Regions from separate parts of the Pseudomonas sp. 1176_21 genome, predicted to be linked through region 3. Evidence: riboswitches for the same ligand, from Rfam matches in the RefSeq annotation. Region 3 holds a riboswitch; each other region holds the start of a gene.
What was found. Region 3 has a riboswitch for cobalamin ahead of FW760_RS15585 (ABC transporter substrate-binding protein). Riboswitches for the same ligand answer to the same signal wherever they lie in the genome.
Positions count from the first base shown of each region.

Region 1: another riboswitch for cobalamin. It lies ahead of cobW (cobalamin biosynthesis protein CobW); the one in region 3 lies ahead of FW760_RS15585 (ABC transporter substrate-binding protein).
Region 2: another riboswitch for cobalamin. It lies ahead of FW760_RS16155 (TonB-dependent receptor plug domain-containing protein); the one in region 3 lies ahead of FW760_RS15585 (ABC transporter substrate-binding protein).

Region 1 covers NZ_VXCV01000001.1:912,935-920,603, reverse strand. The annotation lists gene FW760_RS04390 (response regulator transcription factor) at 1-141, opposite strand, end outside; gene cobM (precorrin-4 C(11)-methyltransferase) at 437-1,183, opposite strand; gene FW760_RS04380 (cobalamin biosynthesis protein) at 1,212-1,616, opposite strand; gene FW760_RS04375 (CbtA family protein) at 1,616-2,305, opposite strand; gene FW760_RS04370 (CbtB domain-containing protein) at 2,317-2,502, opposite strand; cobalamin riboswitch at 2,617-2,845, opposite strand; cobalamin riboswitch at 2,902-3,100, shown strand; gene cobW (cobalamin biosynthesis protein CobW) at 3,199-4,269, shown strand; gene cobN (cobaltochelatase subunit CobN) at 4,273-7,669, shown strand, end outside.
Region 2 covers NZ_VXCV01000006.1:167,088-174,756, reverse strand. The annotation lists gene FW760_RS16165 (ABC transporter substrate-binding protein) at 1-228, opposite strand, end outside; gene FW760_RS16160 ((2Fe-2S) ferredoxin domain-containing protein) at 225-566, opposite strand; gene FW760_RS16155 (TonB-dependent receptor plug domain-containing protein) at 665-2,599, opposite strand; cobalamin riboswitch at 2,721-2,923, opposite strand; gene folD (bifunctional methylenetetrahydrofolate dehydrogenase/methenyltetrahydrofolate cyclohydrolase FolD) at 3,061-3,915, opposite strand; tRNA gene FW760_RS16145 (tRNA-Arg) at 4,201-4,277, shown strand; tRNA gene FW760_RS16140 (tRNA-His) at 4,319-4,394, shown strand; tRNA gene FW760_RS16135 (tRNA-Leu) at 4,448-4,532, shown strand; gene FW760_RS16130 (RidA family protein) at 4,632-5,024, opposite strand; gene FW760_RS16125 (hypothetical protein) at 5,125-5,310, opposite strand; gene FW760_RS16120 (TonB-dependent receptor domain-containing protein) at 5,579-7,669, shown strand, end outside.
Region 3 covers NZ_VXCV01000006.1:38,339-46,007, forward strand. The annotation lists gene FW760_RS15555 (excinuclease ABC subunit A) at 1-1,370, opposite strand, end outside; gene FW760_RS15560 (EamA family transporter) at 1,447-2,331, opposite strand; gene FW760_RS15565 (NUDIX hydrolase) at 2,531-2,953, shown strand; gene FW760_RS15570 (copper chaperone PCu(A)C) at 3,022-3,516, opposite strand; gene FW760_RS15575 (SCO family protein) at 3,516-4,121, opposite strand; gene FW760_RS15580 (DUF1624 domain-containing protein) at 4,350-5,522, shown strand; cobalamin riboswitch at 5,563-5,757, shown strand; gene FW760_RS15585 (ABC transporter substrate-binding protein) at 5,904-6,917, shown strand; gene FW760_RS15590 (FecCD family ABC transporter permease) at 6,914-7,669, shown strand, end outside.

The DNA.
Region 1 (7,669 bases), on a different contig from region 3:
AGGCTGCAGCTTGCGCGCCAGTTCGACGGCACTGGCGCCGTCTCGGGCTTCACCGACGATGTTGTAGCCATCGCGCTCCAGCAGGGTGCGGATGGCGAAGAGGATGGTGGTGTGGTCATCAACGATCAAGACTTTGGGCATCGCGCAACTCCTTGTCAGAGAGGTGATCCAGGCCCCGAACCGTTCGGGGCGACGCCTGCCCAGGCTCTGGCAAGGCGGCCAAGATACGTGGAAACGCTCAGCAGGAGTACGTCCAGTATAGAAGTGAGGAAGAAATCAGTTCGATTAGAGGATTTTTCTTACAAGGCGCTCGAAAGTTCTGTAGCCGATTTCCTATCGTCTGGGCCGGTTATCGCTAGCAGAGGCGGTTGAATCGGCAGGCGCGCCCATGGGAACGCGCCGGGCATCGGGCCGGGAGGGCCGCCGTCAATGGCCGTCAAGGTCGGTACAGGTGCGCATGCCCGGCGCGGTAGAGCGCCGACTCGCTGAAGGTATCGCTGCCCAATACCCGGCCCACCAGGATCAGTGCGGTGCGTCGAAAGCCCTTGGCCTGCACCCGTTGCACGATGTCGTCCAGGCTGCCCAGCACCCAGTCCTGATCTGGCCAGGTGGCGCGGTGCACCACGGCGATCGGGCAGTCGCTGCCGTAATGCGGGCGCAGTTCCTCGACGATTCTGGCCAGGTGCTTGACCCCCAGGTGAATGGCCAGGGTTGCCTGGTGGCTGGCCAGGCTCCCCAGCGATTCGCCCGGCGGCATCGGCGAGGTATCGCCGTAGCGCGTCAGGATCACGCTCTGGGCGATGTCCGGCAGGGTCAGCTCGCATTCGAGCAGGGCGGCACTGGCAGCCACGGCGGTCACGCCGGGGATGATCTGGAACGGGATACCCAGTTCACGCAGGTGGCGGATCTGTTCGCCGATCGCACCGTACAGCCCAGGGTCGCCGCTGTGTACGCGGGCCACATCCTGGCCGTTGGCGTGGGCCGTGCGCATCAGCTCGATGATCTGCCCCAGGTGCAGTTCGGCGCTGTTGATCACGGTTTCGGCGCGGTGGCCTTCGAGCACGGCGGCGGGCACCAGCGAGCCGGCATAGATGATCACCGGGCAGCTGTGGATCAGGCGCTGGCCCTTGACGGTGATCAGCTCGGGGTCGCCCGGGCCGGCACCGATGAAATAGACGGTCATGATGAATCCTTGGAAAGATTGCGCGGCATTATCCGTCAAACGGCGGGGCCCAGGCCAATGCCAGGGTGGCGGCGCCTTGCACGGTGCGTGGCAGGCGCAGTGCGGCATTGGCGCCGCCGCGTTGCTCGGCCAGGGCCAGCGCGGCGCTTTCGGCCACCCCATGGCAGCCGCTGAGGGCGAACGCCGTGGGCGAACGGTGGCTCAGGCGGCTTTCGAAGGGGGCCAGTTGCGCGGCCGAAAAGAACACCAGCGGCAACCCCAGTTGCCTTGCCAGTTCATGCAGGCCGGGTTCGCCGGCCTTGAGGTCGATGCTGGCCAGCCCGGCGAGGGCAGAGGCGGGCAGGTGATGGGCGAACAGGGTCTGCTGGAGCAGGGCGGCCAGTTCGCGGGCCGGGCAGCCGCGACGACAGCCCAGCCCGGCATACAACTGCATCAGGCTGGCTGGCGACGGTACAGCCAGGCACTGAGCAGGCCCAGGGCCAGCCAGAACGCGGCATTGGTCAACAGTGACGCCACCTTGAACTGCGCCTCCAGTGCTTGCGGCGCCAGGCTCTCGTGCACCTCCGGCTGCGGCGCACCGATCACGTGCGGAACAACCAGCAATGCCACACCCAGCGCCTTGAGCAGCCAGTTGTGCGCAAACACGATCAGGGCCAGGCCGGCAGCGGTGGCAGCCGCGGCGCCCACCCACCACAGTTGACGCTGCGCCAGGTCGGCGGCGGCAGTGCCCGGCAGCTCTGGCGGCAGCCCGAGGGTGGGCGCCAGGCAGAATACCGCGAACCCGGCAAGCCCCCAGGCTGCGCCGGTGGCGGTACGGCCCGGCGCACGCAGGGTGTACAGCGCAGCCAGGATCAGGGCAAAGCCGACGGCCACCACCAGGTTGCCACCGGTGGTCGACAGCACGCGCTGCCAGCCGTCTTCAGGCGACCAGGCCTCGGCATCGTGGTGGTGGCCTTCACCCGCGGCGTCGGCATGCTCATGGGTTTGGGCGGCCGGTGCCGGGTTCTCGTAGGTTTCGGCCTGCAGAATCAGCGGTGCGACCCAGAAGCTTTGCAGCAGGGTCAGCAGCAGGGCGGCGAGCAGGCCGGTAAAGCCTGCGGTGCGGGCAATGCGCTTGATCATCGGGGCAGGTCTCAGTGGCAAGGGAACGCGGCGCTGTGGCGGGTATCGTGGGCAGCGTTGTGCACCGCCTCGATGTGCGAGAAGCCGGCGAAGTAGACCAGGCAAAGGCCCAGCAGCGATGCACCGATGGCGACGGCCAGGCGCTGGCTGAGGGTAGTGGGGGTGACGAGGGGCTGGCTGGCGGTACTGATGGGCATGGCGCGTTCCTTTTTGGTGTTGTCGTGTCGTCGGGGCTATCGGCAACAGGCAAGCGCGGCCAACCCCTGCGCGAGGCTCGCCCAGGGGTTCAACAGCGCCCGCCCACCGCGGGTTTGTCATGACTGTATCGGGCCGGTCTCCGGGCTTGCGAGGGCTGGCAGCATGCTCAGCCTGAGGGCGTCACCTTCCCATGCCGCACAGCTGGCACAGTGGTAAAGACGCTTTCCTCGCTTACCGTTGCGGGGGCAGCACCGGATTTGTCGCTGCTTCTTTGCAGAAGCGGCTGACGCACCGGTTTCCCGTTTCACCTTGTAAAAAGGCACCCGAACGAATGCGGCTAGCAAATCACGCGCGCCGGCATCCGTCAATACAGCGGTTGACCTGCCCCGGACCACTGCGTAGCCTAGCCGCTTCGAGGTTCTGCGGCCCTGGCTGCAGCTAAGACGGGAATACGGTTCAAGCCGTGGCTGCCCCCGCAACTGTAAGCGTTGAACGGCATCGGCCGTGCCACTGCCCCGGGCGGGAAGGCGTCGATGCTGCCGGCAGGCGTGCCGGCACAGCGCGAGCCAGGAGACCTGCCTCGAACAGTTTCCGACTTTCAACCGGGCGGGGTGATCCGGTGGCGAATGCGCTCAGGCAGCAAGGCTCCTGCGGCTCTCGTCCTGCATGCCCGCCATCCTGCCAAGGGCACCCCCATGAAAACACTGGCCAAACTCCCCGTCACCATCGTTACCGGCTTCCTCGGCTCGGGCAAGACCACCTTGCTGCGGCACATGCTCGACAACGCCCAGGGCCGCCGCATCGCGGTGATCGTCAACGAGTTCGGCGAGCTGGGCATCGATGGCGAGATCCTCAAGCAGTGCAGCATCGGCTGCACCGAGGAAGAAGCCAGCGGGCGCGTCTACGAGCTGGCCAACGGCTGCCTGTGCTGCACCGTTCAGGAAGAGTTCTTCCCGGTGATGCGCGAGCTGGTGGCGCGCCGTGGCGACCTGGACCATATCCTCATCGAAACCAGCGGCTTGGCACTGCCCAAGCCACTGGTGCAAGCCTTCCAGTGGCCGGAAATCCGCAACGCCTGCACGGTGGATGCGGTGATCACCGTGGTCGACAGCCCGGCCGTGGCCGCCGGCACCTTCGCTGCCTACCCCGACCAGGTGGACGCCCAGCGCAAGCTCGACCCGAACCTGGACCACGAGTCCCCACTGCACGAACTGTTTGCCGACCAGTTGGCCAGCGCCGACCTGGTGGTGCTGAACAAGGCTGACCTGATCGCTGCCGACGACCTGGCCAGGGTGCGCGCCGAGGTGGCCGAGGAACTGCCGCCTGCGGTCAAGGTGGTGGAGGCCAGCAGCGGCCGCCTGCCGTTGGACGTATTGCTGGGCCTGGGCGCCGAGTCCGAGCAGCACATCGACGCGCGTCGTACCCACCACGATTCGCACCATGACGGCGATGACGACCACGACGATCACGACCATGATGCCTTCGACTCCATCTCCATCGAGTTGCCCCAGGCCGACGAAAGCCTGCTGCTCGATGCCCTGACCCAACTGGTGGTGCAGCACGGCATCCTGCGCGTGAAGGGCTTCGCGGCCATTCCGGGCAAGCCGATGCGTCTGCTGGTGCAGGGCGTGGGTACGCGCTTCGACAAGCACTTCGACCGCGCCTGGCGCAGCGACGAGCCACGTACCACGCGCCTGGTGCTGATCGGCCAGGACCTAGACGCCGTGCAACTCGAAGCCAGCCTGCGCGCCGCACTGGGCGCCTGACCCATGCACCTGCTGCGGACCCAGCCCGGCGGCTTTGTGCCGGACGACAGCATCGCCGACCTCGGCCAGACCCCCGCCGACCTGGTGATTCTCTGCAGCGGTGATTCGCACCTGGCACTGCTGGCCGAAACCGCCCAGCAGTTGCCGGACGACTACCCCAGCCTGCGCCTGGCCAACCCGATGCAGGTGCAGAACCATGCTTCGGTCGACCTGTATGTGGACGAAGTGCTGCGCCATGCCAAGGTCATCCTGGTGTCGCTGCACGGCGGCATCGGTTACTGGCGCTATGGCGTGGAGCAACTGGTGGCGCTGGCGGGGCGGGGCGTGCAACTGATCCTGGTGCCGGGCGACGACCGCCCGGACCCTGAGCTGACCAGCCTGAGCACGGTGCCCCCTGCCCAGGCCGAACGGCTGTGGCACTACCTGCGCCAGGGCGGCAAGGCCAATGCGCTGAACCTGTTCCAGTGCCTGGCCAGCCAATGGCTGGGCCGCGACTACCGTTGGGACGAGCCGCAGCAGTTGCCGCGCACCAGTGTCTATCACCCGCAACACCCCCAGGCGAGCGTGGACAGCTGGCGTGCCCTGTGGCAGCCCGGCCAGCCCGTGACGCCGATCATCTTCTACCGCTCGCACCTGCAGGCCGCCAACACGGGGTTCATCGATGCGTTCTGCGAGCGTCTGCAAGGCGCGGGGCTCAACCCGCTGCCGATTGCCGTGGCCAGCCTCAAGGAGGCAGCCTGCCTGGACCAGGTCGAGCAATGGCTGGACCAGGTCGACGCGGCCCTGATCATCAACACCACAGGCTTCGCCCAGTCCAGCCCGCAGCAGCCGCATTTGCGCCCGTTCCGGCGCGACATCCCGGTGCTGCAGGCCATCTGCGCACAGGACAACCAGCCGGCCTGGGAGGCCAGCGAACAGGGCCTGGGGGCCCGCGACCTGGCCATGCACATTGCCCTGCCGGAACTGGACGGGCGCATCATCAGCCGGCCGATCAGCTTCAAGGACCTGGCCTGGCGCAGCGAACGCAGCCAGTCGGACGTGGTGTGCTACAAGCCGCACCTGGAACGCATGGATTTTGTTGCGGAACTGGCCCGGCGCTGGTGCGAGCTGGCGCGCCTGGGCAACCCGCAAAAACGCGTGGCGCTGATTCTGGCCAACTACCCGACCCGCGACGGGCGCATCGGCAACGGTGTGGGGCTGGACACCCCGGCGGCGGCGCTCAACATCCTGCGTGCCATGCAGGCCCAGGGCTACCCGGTAGGGCCGTTGCCAGACAGTGGCACGGCGCTGATCCAGGCCCTGCTCGGCGGGGTCAGCAACGACCTCGACACGCTCGACCAGCGCCCCTGTGCGCAGAGCATGGCGCTGGACGATTACCGCGCCGCCTTCGCCCTGTTGCCCCAGGCCAACCAGCAGGCGGTGCGCGAGCGCTGGGGGGAGCCGGAGCAGGACCCGATGTTCCGCAGCGGGCGCATGATGGTCGCCGGCCTGCGCCTTGGCCTGACCTTCGTCGGTATCCAGCCGGCGCGCGGTTATCAGGTCGACCCCAGTGCGGTGTACCACGACCCCGACCTGGTGCCGCCGCATGGCTACCTGGCGTTCTACTTCTGGCTGCGCCACGCCTATGCCGCCGATGCGCTGATCCACGTGGGCAAGCACGGCAACCTGGAGTGGCTGCCGGGCAAGGGCGTCGGCCTGTCGGCCAGGTGCTGGCCGGACGCGTTGCTGGGGCCGCTGCCGAACATCTACCCGTTCATCGTCAACGACCCGGGCGAGGGCGCCCAGGCCAAGCGCCGCACCCAGGCGGTGATCATCGACCACCTGATGCCGCCGTTGACCCGCGCCGAAACCTACGGGCCGTTGCGCGACCTGGAACTGCTGGCCGACGAGTACTACGAGGCGCAACTGCTGGACCCGCGCCGGGCCCGTGAACTGCAGCGCGACATCCTCAACCTGGTGCGCGACAACCACATCGATCGCGAGCTGCAGCTGGAAGGCGCGCTGGACGATGCGGCGGTGTGGCTGCCGCGCCTGGACACCTACCTGTGCGACCTCAAGGAGTCGCAGATTCGCGACGGCCTGCATGTGTTCGGCCAATCGCCGGACGGGCGCCTGCGGATCGACACGCTGCTGGCCCTGCTGCGGGTGGAACGTGGTGATGGGCGCGGCCCCAATGCCAGCCTGCTGCGCGCCCTGGCCCGCGGCCTGGGGCTGGGCTTCGACCCGCTGGACTGCGACCTGGGCCTTGCCTGGGAAGGGCCACGGCCGCCCAGCCTGGCACAGGTGAGCAGCGAGGCCTGGCGGACCAACGGCGACACCCGCGAGCGGCTTGAACTGTATGCCGCCCGCCTGATCGAGCAGACCCTCGACGGGGCGCCGGCCAGCCACCAGCACAGCGCCGACGTCGAGGCCGTGCTGCAGGCGCTGCGGGCCCAGGTGGCGCCGCAGCTGGATGCCTGCGGCCCGGCCGAAATGCAGGGCCTGCTGGCGGCGCTGGACGGGCGTTTCGTGCCGGCGGGGCCGAGCGGGGCGCCCAGCCGCGGGCGCCTGGACGTGCTGCCCACCGGCCGCAACTTCTACACCGTGGATGTGCGCAACCTGCCCACCGCCACGGCATGGCGCATCGGTTTCGCCTCGGCCAACCTGATTCTGGAACGCCACCTGCAGGACCACGGCGACCACCTGCGCCAGCTCGGCCTGTCGGTATGGGGCACGGCCACCATGCGCACCGGCGGCGACGACATCGCCCAGGCCATGGCCCTGCTCGGCGTACGCCCGGTATGGGCCAGCGGCAGCCAGCGGGTGGACGACTTCGAGATCCTGCCGGTGAGCCTGCTGGATCGCCCCCGGGTAGACGTGACCCTGCGCGTTTCGGGGTTCTTCCGCGATGCATTCGGCAACCTGATCAAGCTGTTCGACGCGGCGGTGCAGGCCGTGGCGGCACTGGATGAGCCGGATGACCTCAACCCCCTGGCGGCCAAGGTGCGCAGCGAGCGTGCCGAACTGCTGGCCGCTGGCCTGAGCCCCGAGCAGGCCGAGCGCCAGGCGGGCTGGCGGGTGTTCGGCTCCAAGCCCGGTGCCTACGGCGCCGGGGTGCAGAACGCCATTGACGGCCGTCTGTGGCACAGCCGTGAAGACCTTGCCGAGGTCTACCTCAACCATGGCGCGTATGCCTATGGCGCCTCGGACGACGGCACCGCCGCGCGCGAACCCTTTGCCCGGCGCCTGAGCCAGGTGCAGGCGGTGCTGCAGAACCAGGACAACCATGAGCACGACCTGCTCGATTCCAACGACTACTACCAGTTCCAGGGCGGCATGCTCGCGGCGGCAGAAAGCCTGGCCGGTGCCGGCGTTGCCAGTTACCACGGCGATCACAGCCAGCCGGATCGCCCGCGCATTC
Region 2 (7,669 bases), 130 kb from region 3:
GTAGCGCCGGGAGGCCAGCGCCTCTGGGTCGTCATCGATGTAGCTCACCGCAACCAGCGACGGGCCGACCTGCAGGGCCAGCAGCAGGTCGGCGGCATGCTGGTTGAGCGCCAGGATGCGCTGCGGCGGGGCGTGCGGCAGGGTCCAGTCCTGGCCGCAGTTACGGTAGGTCTGGGCATGGGCCGTGGTGCCGAGCAGGCACAACAGCAGGCAGAGCAGGCGCGTCATGGGGTATCACCATTGAGCAGCAGTGCGCTGACCGGGGTACCTGCGACCAGGTGCTCGCGCACCAAGCGGCGGGCATCGTCGGCGCTGGCGATGCGGTACCAGCAGCGCTCGGGGTAGACGGTGGCGACCGGGCCCAGGTTGCACGGGAACTGGCAGTGGGTGCGGGTCAGCAGCACGCCGTCGGCGGTTTCCATGCGCTGGGCGGCGAGCAGTTCGTTGCGCACCACTTTCCACACCTGCTGCGCGCCGCGCTGGGTGCAGCGCGGGCCGGTGCACAGCATCACGTGGCGGGCGTGAGCGGGAATGTGCGACCACTCGGGTTTGCTGGGGATGGGCATGGGCTTGTCCTTGAGTCCGTGGTGCGGCTTTCGCGGGTCAAGCCCGCTCCCACAGGTGACGGATGAGCCTGTGGGAGCGGGCTTGACCCGCGCTGCTTCTAGAAGCTGTAGGTGTAACGCACTTCGCTGGTGAACGGCCTTCCCAGGTTCTGCACCTTGCGCGCGCCGCTGTCCATGCTGGTGGTGTAGTCGCGGTCCAGCAGGTTCTCCAGCAGCAGGCTCAGGCGATGCTGGCGGGCGCCGTCCAGGTAGCGGTAGGCATCGGCGTCCACCACGGTGTAATGCCCGTAGTCCACATCCCGCGGGCTTTTCACCGTGCCGATGTAGCGCACCGCCGCGCCTGCGCCCCACATCCGGTCACCCGACTCGTACCCCAGCCGGCTGCGTGCAAAGAACCCGGGAATGTTGTTGAGGGTGGCGCCGTTGCGCGACTCGCTCAGGTTGCGCGTCATGTCTGCCGCCAGCTGCCAGCGGTCACTGAGCTGGAACTGCCCGTTGACCTCGACGCCGCGCACCTGGATCTCGCCATCGCCGTTGACCCATTGTGCATCCACGATGGTGATCAGGTCCTCGATGCGCCGGGTGAACAGCGTACCGCTCAGGCTGTAAGGCTGGCCCTGGATCAGGCCGGTGTAGTCCAGGCCCAGTTCGGCATTGCGGCTCTTCTCCGGCTTGAGGTTGGGGTTGCCCATCTCGTCGCCCGGTTCGTTGACGTACAGTTGCTCGGCGTTGGGCAGCTTGTAGGCGGTGCCGAACTGGCCGCGCAGCTTGAGCTGGTCGGTCAGGTCGTAGAGCGAGGTGAGCATGCCCACCGTGGCACTGTCACCACCGCTCAGGTGCTCGCGGCGCACGCCGATGCTGGGGTGCCAGTCAGGCAGGGCGTCGATGACAGGGCGCAGCTGCACATACAGCGCATGGGCCTCGGCCTGGTTGTTATCGATCTTGAGCACGTCGTCCTTGCCCTTGAACCACTGGTTGTCGGTACCGAACACCAGGGTGTGCTCGTCGGGGAGCACGGCCTTGCCTTCGGCCTGCATGCCCCAGTCGCTGAAGCCCCAGTAGTCGTCGTGGTTGAGGGTGCGGGTGCTGCCGTCGGTGTTGTTGTAGATGCGGGTGTAGCGCGTATCCCAATCGTTCATGTGGCCTTTGACGAAGTAGCTGAAGTCGGGGTTCAGGCGCTGCTCGAAAGTGGCCGTGGCGATCTGCTGCACGCGGTCGTTGGTGGTACGGCGGTTGGCGTCCGGGCGCAGGAAGTCCAGGTTGGCGGCGCTGTACTGGTAGAACAGCTCCAGGCGGCTGTCATCGCCCAGGCTTTGTGCGGCCTTGGCGCCGAAAGTGTTGACCTCGTAGCTGCGCTTCTTGTCGCTGACCGTCGAGGTGATCTGGCTGCTGTGGTAGGGCTGGTAGCCCTCGGACACGTTGTGGCTGACGTAGGCCAGCAGCCCCAGGTCGCCCAGGCCGTTGCTGAAGATGCGCTCGATACGGGCATCGCCGTTGCGCCCCATGAAGCTGTCGACGCCCAGGTTGACCTGGCCCGAGGGGTCGCGGCTATGGGCCGAACGGGTGACGATGTTGATGACCCCGGCCACGGCCTGGGTGCCGAACAGCAGGCTCTGGCCGCCCTTGAGTACCTCGATGCGCTCGATGGCGGCGGCGGGCAGGGTGTCTATATAGATGCCGCCGTAGAGACGGTTGTTCAGGCGCACCCCGTCGAGCATGATCAGCGTGTCGTCGTTGCGCCCGCCCAGCAGCGAATAGGTGCCATAGTCGAACGGCCCCTGCTTGGGCGCCACATACAGGCCGGGGACGAACATCTGCAGCACGCGGGTGATGTCGGCGCTGGGGCCGGCGCGCTCGATCTGCTCGCGGTCCACGACCTCCACCTTGCTGCCATAGCGCGCCATCTCGGCCACCGTGGTGGACTCCACCGAGGGTGCGGAAACGATCTGCTGGTCGAGGGTCAGGGGTTCGCTGGCCGCCAGGGCCGGGCTGCCGATCAGGCAACCGATCAGGGTAAAACGACGTGTCTTCATCTACTTCTCGAAAAAGGATTTTTCGGGAAGCGCACAGGAGGGTTCCGGCGAACGCGCGCCAGAATACCGGCTCGTGCCCGCCCACCGCAGGTTTGCCAAAATGACTGAACGCATCCTTTCAACAGTCGTGGGTTTGCAGGCCGGTCTCCGGGCTTGCGAGGCTCGAAGTCATCCGCCTTCCCATGCGTTGCGCACAGTGGCCTGTTGGATGCTTCACTCGCTTACCGTTGCGGGGGCAGCGCCGGACTAGTCATGCAAGACGCACCGGCTTCCCGTTTCACCTGCTGCACGGCGGCAGCAGGCACCTGAAACTGGGCCGCATCTGACCATTGTCATGACCGTTCGTCAACCTGACGGCCTTTGCTGACGAGCGTGCGTTTGTTCCAGGCCAAAAAAAACGGCACCTTCTCAGGTGCCGTTCCTTTAGTGGCTAGCGCCGCTGGAACTTAAATCCAGCGGGGTCAACCGTGCAGCTCTTCGGCCGCATACAAGGTGTTCTCCAGCAGGCACGCCCGGGTCATCGGCCCGACGCCGCCTGGCACCGGAGTGATCCAGCCGGCGCGGGGCAGGGCGGTCTCGTAGACCACGTCGCCCACCAGCTTGCCGTCTTCCTGGCGGTTGATGCCCACGTCGATGACGATGGCGCCTTCCTTGATCCATTCACCCTTGACCAGCCCCGGCTTGCCGGCAGCCACCACCACCAGGTCGGCGCGACCGACGTGGCCGGCCAGGTCCTTGGTGAAGCGGTGGGTCACGGTCACGGTGCAGCCGGCCAGCAGCAGCTCCATGGCCATGGGGCGGCCGACGATGTTCGAGGCGCCCACTACCACCGCATTCATGCCGTACAGGTCCTGACCGGTGCTGTGCAGCAGGGTCATGATGCCTTTGGGGGTGCACGGGCGCAGCAGCGGGATGCGCTGGGCCAGGCGGCCTACGTTATAAGGGTGGAAACCGTCCACGTCCTTGTCGGGGCGAATGCGCTCGAGCAGCAGCGAGGCATCCAGGTGCGCCGGCAGTGGCAGCTGCAGCAGGATGCCGTCGATGTCGGCGTCTTCATTTAGGCGGTCGATCAGGTCGGTCAGCGCCTGCTGGGTGGTGTCGCTGGGCAGGTCATAGGCCTGGGAGTTGAAGCCGACCTCTTCACAGTCTTTACGCTTGTGCGAAACATAGACTTGGGAGGCGGGGTCGCTGCCTACCAGGATCACTGCCAGGCCGGGGGTGCGCAGGCCTTGCTCGCGACGTTGCGCGACACGTTGGGCGATCTGCTGGCGCAGGCTGGCGGCGATCGCCTTGCCGTCGATAAGTTGTGCAGTCATGACGCGTGATTAACCATCGAGAGGGAATAAAAAGAGCGCGCATTCTCGCATGACCGGGGCGCAGGGCAAAGGCGCTTGGTCTGGCAATTCCCCTAACCCCTTAAATAAAATGAATTTTTTTCAAAAAAGTGTTGACGACTTTGCCGCTCGTCTATAACATTCATCGCACTTGTCGGGCAGAGCCTAGCACTGGTTAGCAAGGTCAGGCAGAATGAGTGGTTTTGATAGCTTGTTCGGTATGACTAAAAGTTAATTTGTAATCCTAACAGAAAGCAGATTAAATATGCGCCCGTAGCTCAGCTGGATAGAGCATCCGCCTTCTAAGCGGATGGTCGCAGGTTCGAGTCCTGCCGGGTGCGCCAATACAGGCAGCTGGCACAAGTAAAAGCAGTAAAGCAATATGGTGGGCGTAGCTCAGTTGGTAGAGCACAGGATTGTGACTCCTGTTGTCGTGGGTTCGATCCCCATCGTCCACCCCATATTCTAAAAGGCGCCCGATGAAAATCCGGCGCCTTTGCTTTAAAAGCTTCACGCGGACGTGGTGAAATTGGTAGACACACTGGATTTAGGTTCCAGCGGCGCAAGCTGTAAGAGTTCGAGTCTCTTCGTCCGCACCATAGATGCTTTCACCGCCCTTCGCTGAAGTGCGTTGAAGCCCGGAACAAGCCGCCTTGAGCGGCTTTTTTCGTTTCTGGGCTTCTACTCCTTACCCGCACCTACCGCTGCACCGCAATGCACTTGATCTCCACCAGCAACCCTGGTCGGGCGAGTTCGCTGACGCCTATGCAGGTCCATGCACAGGTGCTCCTTGGAAAGACCTTGTCCTTCACGCTCCTGAACAGCGGCATATGGCGTTGCATGTCGATGTGATAGGTCGTCATTTCGACCACGTCGTCAAACCCGCAACCGCCCGCCGCGAGCACGAGGCGAAGGTTTTCCCAGGCCGCCAGAAACTGCTGCTCCGGGTCTTCAATCACCTCCAGCTCCGGCGTTCGACCCACCTGCCCGGCGCAGTACAGGGTTCTGCCCACCTTTACCGCGGGGGCATAACCAGCACGCTCGCAAAGCAATTTCATCTCGTCGGGGACGATAATCTGGCGATCAGTCATGGGGCAGGGTCCAGGAGAGTAGGGCTATCAAGCGACGCGCCACTCTATAGAACAGAAAAGCCACCTATCAAGGTGGCTTTCGCGTTTCAGTGCCCTCGCGTCAGTGCCTGGTCGCCTTGGGCCCACCTACCGGTGACAGCTCAAGCTCCAGTCGAACGATGTTGAGGATTCTGGTGAGTGGAGCGGCTTGCTCCGCCTCCCCCAGGGCGAGGAGGTGATCGCGTTGTTCGCGAATTCTGCTGAGGCTCTCGTCGAGCTGCGCAGCGGCCAATCGGTATTTTTCCATGTGCGGTTCCTTTATCACGGCCTCCCTGCCACTCGAGTCGGCCGTTCCGTGTGCGGGTGCTGTGGCACCGTTCGTCAACGGAAGGCCCTGCAAGCATAGCGTCCTTTGCGCCGTAGGCGCGTGAACATCACGGGCAGAACTGTTCCAACATTTATCCGCGCGCATGCTGATGAATGATTTTAAAAATAATACTGATTTTCATTTCCCTTTTTGACTGCCTCACGTGACCTCTATTGCAAGACCATTGCAACGTTCCAGGGAGCTTCACGTGAAACGCATCGCGCCGACCGTAAATCCAGGCCAGCAGCCCGACAGGCACCGTGTTTTCAAGGCGGCGCAGGGCGCGCTTACTGTGCTGGCGCTTGCCGTCAGTGGTGCCAGCGTTGCAATGGCGGCGCCCATGGAGGCGCCCACCGCTCAGCACGCAGCTGTACGCAAGCATTACCAGATTGCGGCAGGCCCGCTGGCGCCCGCACTCAACCAGTTGGCGGGCGCCACCGGCGTGATGCTGACCTTTGCCCCGGAGCTGACCGACAAGCGCCAGACCCAGGGCCTGGATGGCGAGTACAACCGCAAGGAAGCCTTCGACCTGCTGCTGATGGGTACCGGGCTGCGCATCGTGCAGCTCAAGGACAAGAGCTTCGTGCTGCGCGCCGAGGAACAGAGCCGCAGCGCGCTGGAGGTGGGCCCCACGCTGGTCAACGCACTGGGCGAGCGCCCGGGCGTGATCCGCAGCAGCCGCGAAGTGCACGCCGAACGCCAGGACCTCAACAGCCTGGTGCGTTCCATGCCCGGTACCTACACCCTGCATTCGCGCAGCCAGCCCGGGGTTTCGGTGAACATCCGCGGGCTGTCGGGCCTGGGGCGGGTCAACACCATGATCGACGGCGTGACCCAGACCTTCCGCAACAACGCCGGTCACGGTTCAGGCGGGCCGATGGCCTTCGTCGACCCCAACCTGCTGGCCGGTGTCGATGTGCAGCGCGGCGCGGTGGACGGCGCCGAAGGTGCCAATACCCTGGGGGGCACCGCCAACTTCCGCACCTTCGATATCGACGACATCGTCAAGCCCGATCACCGCGTGGGTGTGCGCAGCACCTACCGCACCGGCAACAACGGTTACGGCAACACGCGCATGCTCGCCGCCGGCGCACGAACCCGTCCCGAGGATAGCGAAGGCGTGTACGGCATCGTCGCCGCCGCCAGCAGTTCGCAAACCGGCGAATACAAGACCAGCTCCGGCCAGGAAAACCACTACGACACCACCAAGCAGAGCCCGCGCTCGGGCCTGCTCAAGGTGCGCCTGCAGCCCAACGACCTGCACCGCCTGGACCTCAGCGGCGTGCAGTACCGCAACGAGTTCTACCACAACTACCCATGGGAACTGCGCAACGAAACCTACCGCGCCAAGTACGCCTACACGCCCTACAACGAATGGGTGAACCTGACGGTAAACGCCTACCAGAACAAGACCCAGCTCGATTACCCGCCGGTGGAGGAATCCACCTTCATCGGCCGCAAGACCCACGACGATGCCCACGGTTTCGACTTCACCAACCTCAGCCGTTTCAACCTCGGCCCGGTGGAAGCGAGCTGGAGCAACGGCATGCGCTACTACACCGACGACTTCGTTGCCGACACGCCGGAAAAACGCGGGGCCAACCCCGAAGGCAAGCAGCAGACCGAAAGCCTGTTCAGTACCCTGGAGCTGGACTACGACATCTATGCCATGACCCTGGGCATGCACTACGACGGCTACAAGGTCAGCGGCCACGTGCCCAAGTGCTCGATTTTGCGCGAGTGCGCGGGTATCGGCGGGGGCGATGTGGACATCACCCGCCGCGAGCACAGCTTCAACCCGCGTATCGGCTTTGCCGTAAAGCCCTATGACTGGATGCAGCTCTATACCAGCTGGTCGCGCACCTCGCGTGCACCGCGGGTGCAGGAGATGTTCTTCGAGAAGGTACCGATGACCGCCGATGCCAGCGATGCCGACGGCGTGGGGGCCAACCCCTACCTGCGCCAGGAGCGCTCCACCAACTACGAGTTCGGCTTCAATCTCAGTCGCGCCGGGCTGTTCAGCAGCAACGACTACGCCCAGCTCAAGGTCAACCGCTTCATCAGCAAGATCGACGGCTATATCACCCCGCAGTCGTTCGACATCGTCGATGACGACGGCGAATATTCGGCCAAGGCCAACTGGGTCAACTGGCCCGAGCAGGTGCGCATGAGCGGCTACGAGATCGAGGGCCGCTACGACGCAGGCTTCGTCTACGCCAACCTCTCCTGGACCCGCGCCACCACCAAGGCGCCGACCACCTCGGGCATCGAACTCGAAGACATCAACAGCCAGCCCGAC
Region 3 (7,669 bases):
TCGTACAGCGCCTCGCCATCGGCCGGGTGCAGGCCGGCCGAGGGTTCGTCCAGTACATAGATCACCCCGAACAGCTGCGAGTTGAGCTGGGTGGCCAGGCGCAGGCGCTGCAGCTCGCCCGAGGACAGGGTCGGCGTGCTGCGCTCCAGGGCCAGGTAACCCAGGCCCAGGTCGATCAGGGTGGCCACCCGTTCGAGCAGGTCCTGGGCGATGCGCTGCGCGGCCAGGCGTTTTTCCAGCGAGAGGTTGGGCGTGTGGCGCACGTCCGGGCCGCCGGCATGGGCGTTGTCGCCCCTGGCCGCGCGCTGCTGGCGGGCGTCACGGGTTTGCGCGTGGGTCAGCACCGCACCCTGCTCGTCGCCATGCTCGACATAGGTGGCGCTGGCCACCGGCTTGAGCACCTCGGCCAGCTGCAGCAAGGGCAACTGCGCCAGCTCGGCAATGTCCAGCCCGGCGAAGGTCACGGTCAGGGCCTCGCGCTTGAGCCGCTTGCCCGCGCACAACGGGCAGGCGCTGGCCCGCATGAACTGGCTGACGCGCTTGCGCATCAGCGCGCTCTGCGAATGGGTGAAGGTGTGCAGCACATAGCGCCGCGCGCCGCTGAAGGTGCCCTGATAGCTGGGTTCGAGCTTGCGCTTGAGGGCGTCGCGGGTCTGGGCCGGGGTCATGCCGGCATACACCGGCACAGTGGGGGTCTCTTCGGTGAACAGGATCCAGTCGCGCTGCTCCTGGGGCAGGTCGCGCCACGGAATGTCGACGTCATAGCCCAGGGTCACGAGGATGTCGCGCTGGTTCTGGCCCTGCCACGCCAGCGGCCACGAGGCCACCGCACGCTCGCGGATGGTCAGCGACGGGTCGGGCACCATCGAGGCCTCGTCCACCTCGTAGACCCGGCCCAGGCCGTGGCACTCGGGGCATGCGCCCTGGGGCGTATTGGGCGAGAAGTCCTCGGCATACAGCATCGGCTGGCCGTCCGGGTAACTGCCGGCACGCGAATAGAGCATGCGAATCAGGCTCGACAGCGTGGTCACGCTGCCCACCGAGGAGCGCGCGCTGGGGGTGCCGCGCTGCTGTTGCAGGGCCACCGCCGGCGGCAGGCCTTCGATGGCGTCCACATCCGGCACCCCGACCTGGTCGATCAGGCGTCGCGCATAGGGCGCCACCGACTCGAAATAGCGGCGCTGGGCCTCGGCATACAGGGTCGAGAACGCCAGCGACGACTTGCCCGAGCCGGACACGCCGGTGAACACCACCAGCGCATCGCGGGGGATGTCCACATCCACGTTCTTCAGGTTGTGTTCGCGCGCGCCGCGCACCTTGACCATGCCGGCCGGGCCGGCATGGGGCGTGGTGGATCGAGGTGAATTCATGGTCGGACCTTGGTCGGCGAGGGTCTGGAATTGGAGCGGCGTGCGCGGCGGATCGTTCCACCGCCGCCCTGGGGCCTCAGCTCAGCGCGGCCCGCAGACGTTGACGCAGGCGCGAGCCGAACACGTTGATCAGCAACCCCACCATCACCAGCACCCCACCCCAGCATTGCAGGGTACTCAGGCGCTCACCCAGCAGCAACGCCGAGGAGCTCAGCCCCACCACTGGCACCAGCAGCGAAAACGGTGCGACCTTGCCCGCCGGGTAGCGCGACAGCAGGCCGCTCCACAGGCTGTAGCCGAGCATGGTGGCGATGAAGGCCAGGTACGCCAGGGCCAGGATCGAGTTCAGGCCGATGCCGCGCAGCGAGCTTTCGATCAGCGCCGGCCCTTCGAGCCACCACGACAGGGCGAAGAATGGCAACGGCGGGATCAGCGCGCCCCAGATCACCAGCGCCACCAGGTCGATGTTGCCGAAGCGGCGCGTGATGATGTTGCCCATGGCCCAGCATGCGGCGGCGCACAGGGTCAGCACCAGCGCCAAAAATGGCACGTGGCTGCCGTTCTCGCTGCCGATCAGCGCCAGGCCCCCGGCGGCCACCAGCAGCCCCAGCAGGCTGGCGGCGCGCAGCCGCTCACCGAGAAACATCGCGGCAAAGAACAGCGTGAAGAAGGCCTGCGACTGCAGCACCAGCGACGCCAGGCCCGGCGGCATGCCGTTGCCCATGGCCTCGAACAGAAAGGCGAACTGGCCCAGCGAGATGGTAGTGCCGTAGGCCAGCAACCAGCGCCACGGCAGTTGCGGGCGCTTGATGAAGAAGATCGCCGGAAACAGCACCAGCACGAAGCGCAGGCCACCCAGCAGCATGGGCGGCAGGCCGTCGAGGCCGACCTTGATCACCACGAAATTCAGGCCCCAGGCGACGATCACCACCAGCGCCAGCAACAGGTCCTTTAACGGCATTCTGCCCTCACCAATTTGTAATATTTCGAAACAGCATATCCTTATTCCCAGGTTCAGTTATACCCGTCGGCGGCGCATGCCTGTGTGACCAGGAGCTGCCCGGCAGCCCACACCACAAAAAACGCCGCGCAACCTGCAGAACCGTCGTATAAATACCGGCCCGGTGCCTAACGCCCCGTCCTGCCAGAGGCCAGTCTCCATGCCCCTCAAACCCTTCTGCGGTGCCAAACTCGCCCTGCTGTTCCACGACCACCTGCTCACCTACAAGCGCGACGTGAAAAGCACCATCCCCTTCCCCGGCTGCTGGGACTTTGCCGGCGGGGGGCGCGAAGGTAATGAGACCCCGGTGGAATGCGCGCTGCGCGAGCTGGACGAAGAGTTCGCCCTGCGCCTGCCCCCCGAACGCATCGAATGGCGCCGCAACTACCCCAGCCTGGCCAGACCTGGCTGGGAGTCCTGGTTTTTGGTGGGGCACATCACGCAGGGGGAAATCGATGCCATCGAATTTGGCGACGAAGGCCAGTACTGGCAGATGATGCCGATCAGCGATTACCTGAAACACGCTGAAGGTGTGTGGTATCTGCAGGATCGGCTGCGGGACTATCTGGCGCAGGCCAGTTGAACCCGTTGGGTGGCGAACCACCCGGCAGGAACGGATTGCGCCGGCGCAAGGGCCGGCGCGGCGGGTACTTACATGTGGCTGTGGTCGTGCATCGAGTGCTCGCCGTGACCGTCGGTGGCGGTCAGCGAACGCACCGGGGCGTCGACCTTGATCGACTCCTTCTGGCCCTTGGCGTCTTCGACGATCAGGGTCAGCGGCACCGTGTCGCCTTCCTTCACCTGCTTGACCAGGCCCATCAGCATCACGTGGTAGCCATTGGTGTCGAGCACCACCGGCTTGCCGGCGGGCAGGTCCAGCGCCTTGACTTCACTCATGCTCATCACGTCGTTGTGCATCTGCATCTGGTGCACCTGCACGGTCTTGGCCACCGGCGACTCGACGCCCACCAGCTTGCTGTCGGTGCTGGCAGTGAGGGTCATGAACGCACCGGTCGACTGCTGCTGCGGCACACTGGCGCGCACCCAGGGCTCGCCCACGGTGGTCTGGGCAACGGCGGGCAGCGCCGCACCGAACAGGGACAGCAACGCCATCGCGCCAAGCGCGTGTTTCACGGGAGAACGCATTAACAAACCTCCATTACGGTAAGCAGGTCTTCGGTGCATTCCCTGGCATTGAGGGAGTGCGAGAGGCCAAGGCGCAGCACGCCACGCGAGTCGAACACGTAGCTGGTCGAGCTGTGGGAAATGGTATAGGTGTCGCCGGCCGGCACCTTCTCGTAGAACACGCCGAATTCCTTGGCCACTGCGGCCGTCTCTTCCAGGGTACCGGACAGTGCCACGAACGAGGGATCGAAGGCCTTGACGTAGGCGTCCAGCACTTCGGGGGTGTCGCGCTCGGGGTCCAGGCTGATGAACACCACCTGCAGGAAATCGGCGTCGCGGCCCATCAGCTTCTTGATCTGCACCGCGCGGGCCAGGGTGGTGGGGCACACCGCCGGGCATTGGGTGAAGCCGAAGAACACCATCGGCATCGAGCCCTGGAAGCTCGACAGGGTCATCACGTTGCCTTGCGGGTCCTTGAGCTTGAAGGTGCGGCCGAGGATCTTGTTGCTCAGGTCCTTGCCGTATTTGAAGTCCAGCGCGCCGGAGTTGTTGCAACCTGCCAGGGCACCGAGGCCGAGCAGGCCGAGCCCGGCGATCACCGTGCGCCGGGTCAGTAAATCGTTCATGTAACCATCCTTTTGGGAAGGTGCCGGCCCCGAGAGCGGGAGCCTTGTGCAAGGGTTTTGCGAGGCGGCATTTTGTCACGCAGGGTCGACGGGTTCCAGCGCGCAGCGCCAGATGGGTGCGGTCTGATGTCGCAGCATGGCAGTCAAGATTGTAAGGAAGATTTACCGAGCGAATAGAAATGTTATACAGTAACCATTCAATTCGCCCCCTCTGCCTGCGACCTTTCAATGACTAGCGCTACTGCCCTCCCCGCCGCCAGCAAACCGAGCCAACGCCTGCTGTCCATCGATGCCCTCAGGGGCCTGGTGATCCTGTTCATGCTGCTGGACCACGTGCGCGAAACTTTCTTCCTGCACCGCCAGGTCAGCGATCCGATGGCCATCGACAGCACCGAACCTGCGCTGTTCGTCAGCCGTACGCTGGCCCACCTGTGCGCCCCGGTGTTCGTGCTGCTGACCGGGCTGTCGGCCTGGCTGTATGGCCAGAAGCACCAGGGCCGGGGCGATGTGTCGGCCTTTCTGTTCAAGCGCGGGCTGTTTCTGGTGGTGCTGGAGTTCACCCTGGTGAACATCGCCTGGACCTTCCAGCTGCCACCCAGCGTGATCTACCTGCAGGTGATCTGGGCCATCGGCATCAGCATGATCGCCCTGGCGGCCCTGGTGTGGTTGCCGCGCCCGCTGTTGCTGGTGCTGGGCGCCGCGATCGTGGCCGGTCACAACCTGCTCGACGGCCTGCACTTTGCGCAGGGCTCTGCGCTGCACGTGCCGTGGGCGATCCTGCATGACCGCGGCTGGCTCGAGTTCTCCGACAGCCTGCGCCTGCGTACCTCGTACCCGGTGCTGCCGTGGGTCGGCGTGATCGCGCTGGGCTACGGCCTGGGCCCCTGGTTCGCCCACTCGATGCCGGCCACCACGCGCCAGCGCCGTCTGCTGCTGGCAGGCCTGGCAACCCTGATCGGCTTTGTCGCCCTGCGCCTGCTCAACGGCTACGGCGAGGCGCCATGGACGGTTCAGGCCGATACCGCGCACACCCTGATGAGCTTCTTCAACATCACCAAGTACCCGCCCTCGCTGCTGTTCCTGGCCCTGACCCTGGGGGCTGGCCTGCTGTTGCTGCTGGGCCTGGAGCGCGCCGGGCAGCGCCGGTGGATCAGCACCCTGGCGGTGTTCGGCGCCGCACCGATGTTCTTCTACCTGCTGCACCTGTATGTGCTGAAAGTGGCGTACCTGGCCTGCGTTGCACTGCTGGGCCTGAACCAGGGCAATTACTTCGGCTTCGATGGTATCTGGGCGGTGTGGCTGACCGCCGTGCTGCTGGCCGTGGCGCTGTTCCCGCCGGTGCGCTGGTTTGCCGCGTTCAAGGCCCGCCGTCGCGACATTGCCTGGCTCAAGTACCTCTGAGGCTGGCGGGGTTTTGTTTCCCTGCGGGCGGCGTGATCGACTACCATGCCGCCCGCCGGTTTCCACACGGAATCAATAGGGAATCCGAGACGCCACTGCATGGCGTCAAACGGAACTGCCCCCGCAACTGTAAGTGCCGAGCCTGCTCCTGAAATGCCACTGGGTGACCCCCGGGAAGGCCGGAGCCAGGTGACGACGCACCAGTCAGGAGACCTGCCGGCACAGCAACAATCACTAACCGGCGGGGTGTCCGGGGAGTACATCTGTGCCGCGAGCGCCCCGCGCGCCGAACGGCCTTGCCCTGCCCGCGCGGCAGCGCCTGTCGATGTGTTTCCAGGTTGTACACCCCTGCCCGTGTACGGTTCGAATGGAGATCGCATCATGCAGTTGCCCCGCCTTGTCACCCTGCTCGCGGGCCTGGGTCTGTCGACCCTGGCCCAGGCCGCCCCGACCCACTACCCGCTCACGCTGCAGAACTGCGGCATGCCGCTGACCTTCCAGCACGCGCCCGACAGCGCCGTGACCATCGGCCAGGCCGGCACCGAGATGTTCTACGCACTGGGCCTGGGCGACAGGCTGGTCGGCACCTCGCTGTGGTTCAACGATGTGCTGGCGCAGTACAAGGTGCAGAACGACAAGGTCGAGCGCCTGGCCGACAACGACCCCAGCTTCGAGGCGGTGATCGGCAAGCGCCCGCAACTGGTGGCGGTGCAGCTGGAGTGGATGGTCGGCCCGCAGGGCGTGGTCGGCACCCGCGAGCAGTTCCATGAGCTGAACATCCCCACCTACCTGATGCCGTCCGACTGCGAGGGCAAGGACAACCTGGTCGGCGCCGACGGCACCCGCCTGGAGCCGTTTCGCATCGACAGCATCTACAACAGCATCAGCCAGCTGGCCGAGATCTTCGACGTGCAGGCGCGTGGCGAGCGGTTGAACAGCGAGCTCAAGGCACGCCTGGCCAAGGCTGCCGCCACCGTGAAAGGCAAGGATCTGAAGGACACCAGCGCCCTGTTCTGGTTCTCCAGCGCAGACCTGGACATCGACCCGTACGTGGCCGGGCGCAAGGGTATCCCCGACTACATGCTGCAGACCCTGGGCGTGCGCAACGTGGTGCAGTCCGATGAGGAATGGCCGACCGTGGGCTGGGAAACCATCGCCAAGGCCAACCCCACCTTCCTGGTGATCGCGCGCATGGACCGTCGTCGCTTCCCGGCCGATGACTACCAGAAGAAACTCGAATTCCTGCGCAGCGACCCGGTCACGCGCAACATGGACGCGGTCAGACACAACCGCATCGTGATTCTCGATGCGCACGCCATGCAGGCCAGCACGCGCCTGTTCAGCGGCATGGAGACCCTGGCCTCGGCCATCAACGGCTTCGACCTGGCGCCATGACAGGCAGCGTTGTGCGCGGCCTGCTCGCGTGGCTGGCCCTGCTGCTGGCGATACTGGCAGGGGTGGCGATTGGCGAAACGCCGATCGCCCCCTCGGTGGTGCTGCAGGTGCTGGCCAACAAGCTATGGGCCGCCGGGCACCTGCTGGACCCGATCGATGAAGGCATCGTGTGGAACTATCGCCTGACCCGTGCGCTGGTGGCCGCCGCCTGCGGCGCGGGGTTGGCCACCTGCGGGGTGGTACTGCAGTCGCTGCTGCGCAACCCGCTGGCCGACCCGTACCTGCTCGGCATCTCGGCCGGCGCCTCCACCGGCGCGGTGCTGGTGGCGCTGCTGGGGCTGGGCGCGGGGGCGATCACGCTGTCGCTGGGCGCCTTCGTCGGGGCCATCGCGGCCTTCGCGCTGGTGGCGCTGCTGGCCCGTGCCAGCGGGCCGTCCAACAGCACGGGGCAGATCATCCTCGCCGGGATCGCCGGCTCGCAGCTGTTCAACGCGCTCACCGCCTTTCTGATCACCCGGTCGGCCAGTGCCGAGCAGGCGCGCGGCATCCTGTTCTGGCTGCTGGGCAACCTCAGTGGCGTGCGCTGGCCGTCGGTGTGGCTGGCGGTGCCGGTGGCGCTGGCCGGCCTTGCGGTGTGCGTGTGGCATCGGCGGGCGCTGGACGCCTTCACCTTCGGCAGCGACTCGGCTGCCTCGCTGGGCATCCCGGTACGCCGCGTGCAGGTGCTGCTGATCAGCTGCGCGGCGCTGGTG